DNA from 3 places in the Mycobacterium sp. IDUB_28 genome. Region 2 is predicted to be linked to each of the others. Evidence: riboswitches for the same ligand, from Rfam matches in the RefSeq annotation. Region 2 holds a riboswitch; each other region holds the start of a gene.

Region 1 (3,274 bases), on a different contig from region 2:
TTCGTGCGCTTAACGATGGTTCACCTCCGATTGATCATCAGGTTCCCACGTGTTCGGCAACATCGGGACGCGTGGCGCGGGATCGTCGTCGGCGATCAACCCCACCGGCCTGGCTCCGCGCTCGGGTGCGACACCGGCGAATCCCAGTGTGCCCGCGTTTCTGCCCGACGCACTGACCAAGGCCAACCGGTCGTCGACGGCCACGTTCTCCGTCGGATCCAGATCCGCGTATTCCCGACCGCGGCCCACCACAGAAGCTCTGGTGCGACGGCGTTTTGGCGCACCGGTGGGCTCCTCGGGTGCGGGCGCCGGCGCCGCGACAGCGGCATCGTCGGGCTCCGATGCCTTCCTCCGCGCTGCGCTGGCCGACCCCCGTTTGGCCGCCAAGCTCAAACCCCCCACCAGGTAGCCGTAGTCCGGCATACCCAGACCGATGCCCGAACCGGTGACCGACGGGGGCGCGGCAGTCGGTGGCGTCACCGGTGCGGGGGCAGGCGACGGCGTCACCGCTTCCACGGCAGTCGGCGTCGGGCCTGGCGTGGAAGACGGGACGCTGGGGACCAACGCCGCCACCGGCGGTGGGGGAGTCGCGCCGGGCAGCGGAGGCGGCGCCGCCGCGGCCAATGCCAGCAAACCTTTGACACCCAGCGGCGCCAGTACCGCTCCGGCCGCCAGCGGCACCAGCGGAGCGGTCAGCAGCGGCACGACGGCCAGCGTCAGGACCAGAGTGCTCTCCAACGTCGTCTTCAGCAGGGCGATGGTGTCGGTGACCACGGTGCCGATGATCTCGACGGTGACGAACAAGATGGTGAAACCGATGGTCGCCGGATTGCCGGACGCGAACGCCGCGGTGAGGTCGAGCGCGACGAACGAGAACATCTGGGACAGCAGTGCCACATAGGTCGCGAGGTCCATCGGGTAGCCGAGGGCGAACGCGATGTTCAGCGGACTGAAGTAGGTGAGCGGATTGCCGAGGATGACCAGGTAGGGGTCGAAACCGCCGAACATCGCCTGGAAGTACGGGAGATTGGCGATCGCGTCGATGAACGGCTGGATGACGTCGTTGTAGAAAGTGGTGTAGGTCTGCCACAACCACTGCTGGAACTGCTCGAATGGAGTGCTGGATTCCGCTGCTGTGGCGGCCCGCTGCGCCTCGGCTCGCAGGATCTCCGGAGCCGGACCGGTTTGCGGGGTGGCGGTCACCGCCGCCGTGGACAACGCCTCGTAGGTGCCCATCACGGTTGCGGCTTGGATCCACATGCGTGCGTAGTCGGCCTCATTGAGTGCGATCGGAATGGTGTTGATGCCAAAGAAGTTGGTGACCGTCAACACCGCGTGCGTGGCGTGATTGGCGGCCAGTTCCACCAGGGTCGGCATCGCCGCGAGCGCGCTCGTGTAAGCGACGGCGGTGGCGTGCTGTTGGGCCGCCTTCGCTGCGCTGTCGGCGCCGGCCTGCGTCAGCCACGCCAGATACGGCGCATGGGCGGCCACATAGCCGGCCGCCGTCGGGCCGGCCCAAGCGCCCGCCGTCACATCGGCCAGCAGCGCGGACAACTCGTCGGCCGCTTCGGTGTAGGTCACGCTGAGTGCGGTCCACTCCGCCGCGGACGCCTCTAATGGGCCCGGTCCGGGCCCGCTGCTCAACAGCGCTGAATGCAGTTCCGGCGGCGAAGCCAACCAGATCGGGGCGGTCATCGAACGTTCCTTTGACACGACGGGATGCCCGTCGCCACTCCCAGAACGCCCAGCCGCTGGAACGATGACATTCCAGCAAAGGCCGTCCGCCCAGTCCACGAGGCGACGTGCGCCGGACACGACGCGTCCGGCACAGCTGGCAGGTCTTCGGACTCACAGGCACGCACCTTCGGTGCACCTACTGGCCGTCGCTTCCCGGCCCGGGCTATGGGCCAGTGCTTATGACGGCGTTCGTTCCTGCATACCGCTGCGGGACAGTCCCGGATTTCCACCGGGTTCCCTCTTGCGACGAACCTGAAGGAGCGTTCGCCGCTCGATGCCGGCGACTCCTCACGTTGCCACCAGCAAACCAGCTGCGGGCATCAGAATACTTGACACCCCGCCCTTGAGGCCAGTCGTCGCGAAGGACTGGCATGCTCGTGCTGATGTCTGGGCTGCTGGTGGCGGGTACGACGAGCGACGCCGGCAAGAGCACCGTCGCCGCCGGACTGTGCCGCGCCCTGGTGCGGCGCGGAGTGCGGGTGGCGCCCTTCAAAGCGCAGAACATGTCCAACAACTCGATGGTCTGTGTTGGTGCGGACGGCGCGGGAGCAGAGATCGGGCGCGCGCAATGGGTGCAGGCACTCGCGGCTCGAGTCGTGCCTGAGCCCGCCATGAACCCGGTGCTGCTCAAGCCGGGCAGCGACCACCGCAGCCACGTGGTGTTGATGGGCAGACCGTGGGGGGAGTTGGACTCGACGGATTGGTTCCAAGGACGCCGGACGCTCGCCGCGGCGGCACACCGCGCCTTCGACGACCTCGCCGGCCGCTACGACGTCATTGTCGCCGAAGGGGCCGGCAGTCCGGCCGAAATCAACTTGCGCGCAGGCGATTACGTCAACATGGGACTGGCCCGGCACGCGGGACTGCCGACTGTGGTGGTCGGTGACATCGACCGCGGCGGGGTGTTCGCAGCGTTTCTGGGCACCGTCGCGCTGCTGTCCGCCGAGGACCAGGCGTTGATCGCGGGGTTCGTGGTCAACAAGTTCCGCGGTGACCTCGACCTGCTCGCGCCGGGTCTGCGTGACCTGGAACGGCTCACCGGGCGACGGGCGTACGGCACCCTGCCGTGGCATCCCGACCTGTGGCTGGACTCGGAGGACGCGCTCGATCTGACGGGCCGGCGCGCAGCCGGGCCGGCCCGCCGGGTGGTCGTGGTGCGGCTTCCCCGGATCAGCAACTTCACCGACATCGACGCTTTGGGGCTGGAACCCGAAGTGGACGTCGTGTTCGCCGCAGACCCCCGGGCGCTGGGCGATGCGGACCTCATCGTGCTGCCGGGTACCCGCGCGACGATCGCCGACCTGGCCTGGTTGCGCTCGCGGGACTTGGACCGCGCGGTGCGGCTGCACGTCGCGGCGGGTAAGCCACTGCTGGGGATCTGCGGCGGGTTCCAGATGCTGGGCCGGGTGATCCGGGACCCGCATGGCGTCGAAGGGGCTGGACCTGCCGAGGTCCCCGGCCTTGGTCTGCTCGACGTGACGACGACGTTCGACGCCCAGAAGGTGCTGCGGCTGCCGCGCGGTGAGGGGCTGGGGGT
Region 2 (3,274 bases):
ACCGATCTGCTGGGCGATCAACAATGTCCGGATCAGGGTGGCGTCCGGCTACATCGACGGCCCTGCGGCCCTTGATGTTCGGATCGCGGCGGTCGTGACGTGCGTCGACTCGTCGCGGTGGCTGCGCCAGGTTCTGGGTGAGGGCGAATTAGACGACGGACGTACCGAGGCGCAGGTGGTGGTCGGACAGGCAGAATTCGCGGATGTCATCGTTCTCAGCGATGTGGAGCCAATCCTGGCCACGGTGCTGCGACGCTTGGCGCCCCGCGCACGGATCGGCTACGGAGCGAACAGAATTGAGCAGGTGCTCGCCGGCCTTGACAGTCGTGCGCGCCGGGGGCGAGACGATGATCCGCACGGCCCGTTGCTATCCGGGCAACCTCCCCTCGAGCCCACCGGCACCGTCCAACTTGTCGAGTTCAGCGCCCAGCGTCCGTTTCACCCCCAGCGTCTGTACGACCGCATGGAGCTGTTGCTGGAGGGAGTGATCCGAACTCGAGGTCGCTTGTGGCTAGCCGGTCAGGACCAGCAGGCGATGTGGCTGGAATCGGCGGGAGGTGGATGGCGGGTCGGTTCAGCAGACAAGTGGCTCACTGCCATGACCGACGCGGAGTTGGCCGGCGTCGACGACGAACGCCGTGCCCTCGCCCAGTTGAGGTGGGACCCCCTGCACGGCGACCGGCACACGGCAATGACGATCCTGGTCTACAGCGCGGACTCCGGCGAAATCCTCGATGGTCTCGGCCGTGCTCTGCTCACCGACGACGAACTCTGCTCCCCCGCTGACTGGGACCGCTATCCAGATCCGTTCGGCGATTGGAGCGAAGACCTCACCGAAACCGCCGATTCTTTCGACGATATGGCCGCCATTCAGAACGCCGACCATCGAGCGAACTAGTTGCAACGAGGGCAATTAGGGGTGGCGCGGTAATCGCGACGGACGGACTCACACCGTGCCGCTGCGATGCCATCGCTCCGACGAGGTCACCGCCGTGGCAGCCGGGGCGGGCCTGCCTGTTCCGTTGGGGGTCCCCGGCGTGTAACAATGTCGCCCGTACGGCGATGACGACGCAGGAAGCCGGTGCGAATCCGGCGCGGTGCCGCCACTGTCATCGGGGAGCGACCCTCACATGCCACGGCCATTTGGCTGGAAGGCGAGGCGAGCGGCGATCCGAGAGCCAGGAGACTCGTGTCATCGCATCCTGCTAACCCGGGGCGGAGCACCCCGGAGAAAGCCGCCACCTCAGATGCTGCGCGTCCTTTGCCACCTCCTGTGCGGTTGGCCGTACGACGCCTGTGCAAATTTTTCCGACCGGCGGTCACCGTACTGGCGAACGAATAAGGGAGAGCAAGCATGTCGTTTGTGACCGCAAGTGCGGATCTGATGCAGAGCGCAGCACAAAATCTGTCGGGTATCCGCCGAGCGCTCGCCGATGCCGCCGCGACGGTTTCGGGACCCACCACGGGAATCGCGGCCGCAGCTGAGGACGAGATCTCCATCGCGATCTCGTCGTTGTTCGAGAACTTCGGCCGGCAGTTCCAGTCGGTCAACTCACACGCGCTGGCGTTTCATACCGAGTTCGTCAGCTCGATGAATTCCAGCGTCGGGGCCTACACAAGTGCCGAGGTCGCCAACGCGCAGCAGAACCTGCTCGGCGCACTGGGCTCATCCCATGCACCCGCGGCCGCGACTGCCGTCGACCCGATCACCCGGTGGGAGCAGGTCGTCGCGACGACGGCGCAGAACGCCGAGACGGTGTTCGGAGCCTCGCGGGTCGGCCTGAACACGTTCACCGGTGGCATCAACCACCTCGTCACCAACCCCGCGGGCTTCTTTGCCAAGCTGCAGGCTGCTGCACAGGCGATACCCCTGGTCGGTGCCCCCAGAGACCTCGCACTCGCGGTCACCCAGCACACGCTTGGCGGTATCACCCAGACGATCTCCGACCCGGTGACGTACGTGCCCAACGCGCACAACGAAATCTATACCGGGCTGATCGAGAGTTTCCTCCCCGACGGGCCGGTGGGAGTAGTGCTCACTGAAGTCCTGAACTTCGCAGCTTCACCCTTGAGCGGCCTGCTCATGGGTGCCGTGGGTCCATTCGCAAGCCCCGGCGTCGCGCTGCTCAACAGCGCCGGCGGCGTCCTCGCCGATATCACCGGCGGCAATGTGACGGGGGCGCTCACCGGCCTGTTGAACACACCGGCCAACGTCGTTGACGGTTTCTTCAACGGGGCCACGTTGAACCTGGATCCCCTTGCGCCGCTAGTCAACCAGTTCATCAGCGGTCCCACCGGGGGCACCGAACAAGTCACCGGCTTGAGCCTTGGTTTCGGTGGCCTCTTCAGTCCGGGGCAGGTTGTGTACGGTGCCGCCGGACCGATCTATAACGGCGTCGGCGGTTCGCTGTTGAACTCGATCGGAGTCGAGCTCACTTTCACTGAAGACGAGTTCCAAGGCATCCTGCCGATTCCCGCGCTCCCGGTCGGTCCGATCGCGGCGACGGCGAATCTGTTCAGCATCGTCGGACAGATATTCGGCGGCGGCTTGGAGCCGCCTCCCCTGCCAGTCGAGATGTAGGCAAACTCTCGGCGAACACCTGCCTCAGCGGTAGAAATGGTGCCCACACGGCGCGGCATCTTCCGCTGGGGCAGGCTATGCCGACCCGGACGCAGCAGGGGTCGGCTGATCGCGCCGAAGTTGCCAGCCTCGGGCACGCAACCGCTCTTCCCAGAACCTGGTATAGGTCCCCTGGTTTGCGACCAGCTGCTCGTGACGTCCGCGTGCGCTGATCCGACCGTCATCGAGGACAAGAATCTGGTCGGCGTCTATCACCGTCGAAAGTCGATGTGCGACAACGATAACCGTGCGCTCGTGAGCTAGTTCGCGGATGGCTGCGGCCACGGCGGCCTCGTTGACGGCATCGAGCGCGGCCGTAGCTTCGTCCAGGAGCACGACCGGCGCATTCTTGAGCAACGCGCGGGCAATCGCGACACGCTGCCTTTCCCCGCCCGAGAGCGCCGACCCCCCTTCGCCAACGCGTGTGTTCCACCCGTTGGGCAGCCGGTTGATGACTTCGTCGAGCCGGGCGATGCCGGCAACGTGGGACAGCTCGGCTTCTGCGGCATCAGGATCGGTCATCCGCAGGTTGTCAGCGATGGTGCCGTCGAAAAGGTAAGCGTCGTCGAATACTTGCGCGGTCAGGTGTGCGACTGCGCTGGTGCCGAGTTCGCGTACGTCGTAGCCGCCGATGCGGATGCTGCCGTCGTCGAC
Region 3 (3,274 bases), on a different contig from region 2:
CATGTTGGCGCGCTGCGTCATCGGCATGCAGTGGATACCGGAGAACATCCTGCGCGAGGTGGGCACCCGCACGTCGCTCATCCTGGCGCGGGACACCGTGTTGCGCGGCGTCGCGGTGCGCGGCAAGTAGACCAGTCATCCGTTTCGGGTGCCACGCGTAACGTCGACGTCATGGCGAACATCATCATCATCGGCGGCCACGGCAAGGTCGCATTGCAGCTGGCCCGAATCCTGACCGAGCGTGGCGACCAGGTGACCTCGATCGTCCGCAATCCCGGCCACACCAGCGACGTTGCGGACACCGGTGCCGAACCGACCACGGCCGACATCGAGGAGCTCGGCACCGACGACATTGCCGGCCTGCTGGCGGGTCACGACGCCGTCGTCTTCGCCGCCGGGGCCGGTGGCGGCGACGCGGCGCGCACCTATGCCGTGGACCGCGATGCCGCGATCCGGGTGATCGACGCGGCAGCGCAGGCCGGCGTCAGCCGGTTCGTCATGGTGTCCTACTTCGGCGCCGGGGCGAACCACGGTGTGCCTGAGGATGACTCGTTCTTCGCCTACGCCGAGGCCAAAGCGGCCGCGGACGAACACCTGCGCGCCACCGACCTGGACTGGACCGTGCTGGGACCGGGCCGACTCACCGAAGACCCGGGAACCGGGCGCATCGCGATAGGCGAAGCCAAAGGATCGGTAGCGCGGGCCGACGTGGCAGCCGTCGCCGCCGCCGTCCTCGCCGACGACTCGACAATCGGCCGGACCGTCGAGTTCAACAACGGCGACGTCCCGATCGCCGAAGCGCTGGCGACCTGAAGATCGCGCACAGAGTAGCCTTGGCGACGCAGCTGGTCTGCCGTCGTCGCACCTGTGGCGCCGGCATCAAGCGAGGCCTTGATGGCTCGCGAGAGGGAATCCGGTGAGAATCCGGAACTGTCCCGCAGCGGTATGCAGGAACGACCGCCGTCTTTGACAAGCACTGGTCCCGTGAACGGACTGGGAAGCGACGGCCAGTAGGAGCACCACCCGGTGCGCGCCTGTGAGTCCGAAGACCTGCCAGCTGTGCCGGACGCGCCGCGTTCGGCGGCACATCGCCTCGTGGAATGGGCGTTTGGCCGGGGCCGTTGCGGTTGATGCATGCCGTAGCGCGATCGGTTGCGCGTCCGCGGGCGGTGTCCACACCGTCGAATCCGAAGGACCAGCTCGTGACCGCACCAACTTCTCCGAAATTCACCGCCACCATCACCGGCTCCCCCCGCATCGGCCCGCGCCGCGAACTCAAGCGCGCAACCGAGGGCTACTGGGCCGGCCGCACCAGCCGATCCGACCTGGAGTCGGTCGCCGCGTCGCTGCGCCGCGACACCTGGACTCAGCTGGCCGCCGCCGGCCTGGACTCGGTGCCGGTGAACACGTTCTCCTACTACGACCAGATGCTCGACACCGCGGTCCTGCTCGGCGCGCTGCCGGCCCGCGTCGGTGGGGTTTCTGACGAGCTGGACCGCTACTTCGCGGCGGCGCGCGGCAACGACGAGATATCGCCGCTGGAAATGACCAAGTGGTTCGACACCAACTACCACTATCTGGTCCCTGAGATAGGCCCGTCCACCCGGTTCGGGCTGCACCCCGACAAGGTGCTCGCCGAGCTGGAGGAAGCCCACGAGCTGGGCGTCCCCGCGCGTCCCGTCATCATCGGTCCGGTCACGTTCCTGCTGCTCAGCAAGGCCGTAGACGGCGCTACGGCTCCCATCGAACGATTGCAGGAACTGGTGCCGATCTACACCGAACTGCTGGCGCTGATCGCCGACAGCGGCGCCCTGTGGGTCCAGTTCGACGAGCCCGCCCTGGTCACTGACATCTCCCCCGACGCTCCGGCACTCGCGGAGGCGGTCTACAACGCTCTGGGTGGAGTGGCCCACCGGCCGTCGATCTACGTCGCCACCTACTTCGGCAACCCGGGCGCGTCGCTGGCAGGGCTGGCCCGCACACCCGTCGAGGCCATCGGTGTCGACCTGGTCTACGGCGCTGACACGGGGATCGCGGCCGTTCCAGAACTGGCCGACAAGACGCTGGTGGCCGGCGTGGTGGACGGCCGCAACATCTGGCGCACGGACTTGCAGTCCGCGCTGAGCAAGCTGGCGAGTCTGCTGGGCTCGGCGGCCACGGTGGCGGTGTCGACGTCGTGCTCAACCTTGCACGTCCCGTATTCGCTGGAACCCGAAACCGGCCTGGACGATGCACTGCGCAGTTGGCTGGCGTTCGGCGCCGAGAAGGTGCAAGAGGTCGTCGTTCTCGCGCGTGCACTGCGCGAGGGACGCGAGGCGGTCGCCGATGAGATCGAGGCATCCAATGCGGCGGTGGCCTCGCGCAAGCAGGATCCGCGCTTGCACAACGATCGCGTCCGCGCCCGCATCAATGACATCGTGGCGTCCGGCACGCATCGCGGTGACCCGGCTGAGCGGCGGGCCAGTCAGGAGGCGCGGCTGCAGCTGCCTGTGTTGCCCACCACGACGATCGGTTCTTACCCGCAGACCTCGGCGATCCGCGTCGCACGGGCCGCGCTGCGATCCGGCGAGATCGACCAGACGGAGTACGAGCGTCGGATGAAAGCCGAGATCGCCGACGTCATCAAACTGCAGGAGCAACTCGGGCTGGACGTGTTGGTGCACGGCGAGCCGGAACGCAACGACATGGTGCAGTACTTCGCCGAACAGCTCGACGGCTTCTTCGCCACCGACAACGGCTGGGTGCAGTCCTACGGCAGCCGCTGTGTCCGCCCGCCGATCCTGTTCGGCGATGTGTCCCGGCCGCACCCGATGACGGTCGAGTGGATCACCTATGCGCAGTCGCTGACCGAACAGCCGGTGAAGGGTATGCTGACCGGTCCGGTGACCATCCTGGCGTGGTCATTCGTCCGCGACGATCAGCCGCTGGCCGACACCGCCAACCAGGTCGCCCTGGCGATCCGGGACGAGACGGTGGATCTGCAGTCGGCCGGGATCGCGGTGATCCAGGTCGACGAGCCGGCGTTGCGGGAACTGCTGCCGCTGCGACGCGCCGAGCAGGACGAGTATCTGCAGTGGGCCGTGGCGGCTTTCCGATTGGCCACCTCCGGGGTGGATGACTCCACCCAGATCCACACCCATCTGTGCTATTCGGAGTTCGGCGAGGTGATCGGCGCCATCGCCGACCTGGACGCAGACGTCACCTCCATCGAGGCGGCGCGGTCGCACATGGAGGTCCTCGACGACCTCAACGCGATCGGATTCTCCAACAGTGT

What was found. A riboswitch is a leader RNA that binds a small molecule or an ion and turns the genes downstream of it on or off. The one in region 2 is predicted to bind cobalamin.
Region 1: linked by a shared signal. The riboswitch ahead of ACZYZ9_RS13770 (PPE domain-containing protein) and the one ahead of gjpA (outer membrane porin GjpA) in region 2 are both predicted to bind cobalamin.
Region 3: linked by a shared signal. The riboswitch ahead of metE (5-methyltetrahydropteroyltriglutamate--homocysteine S-methyltransferase) and the one ahead of gjpA (outer membrane porin GjpA) in region 2 are both predicted to bind cobalamin.

The regions. Positions count from the first base shown of each region.
Region 1 covers NZ_JBVAXK010000005.1:456,192-459,465, reverse strand. Annotated here, with positions in the region: gene ACZYZ9_RS13770 (PPE domain-containing protein) at 10-1,695, opposite strand; cobalamin riboswitch at 1,817-2,034, opposite strand; gene ACZYZ9_RS13765 (cobyric acid synthase) at 2,121-3,274, shown strand, end outside.
Region 2 covers NZ_JBVAXK010000001.1:456,268-459,541, forward strand. Annotated here, with positions in the region: gene mrf (ribosome hibernation factor-recruiting GTPase MRF) at 1-898, shown strand, start outside; cobalamin riboswitch at 1,027-1,209, shown strand; gene gjpA (outer membrane porin GjpA) at 1,355-2,581, shown strand; gene ACZYZ9_RS02135 (ABC transporter ATP-binding protein) at 2,657-3,274, opposite strand, start outside.
Region 3 covers NZ_JBVAXK010000005.1:450,360-453,633, forward strand. Annotated here, with positions in the region: gene ACZYZ9_RS13745 (TetR/AcrR family transcriptional regulator) at 1-130, shown strand, start outside; gene ACZYZ9_RS13750 (NAD(P)H-binding protein) at 172-813, shown strand; cobalamin riboswitch at 879-1,072, shown strand; gene metE (5-methyltetrahydropteroyltriglutamate--homocysteine S-methyltransferase) at 1,131-3,274, shown strand, end outside.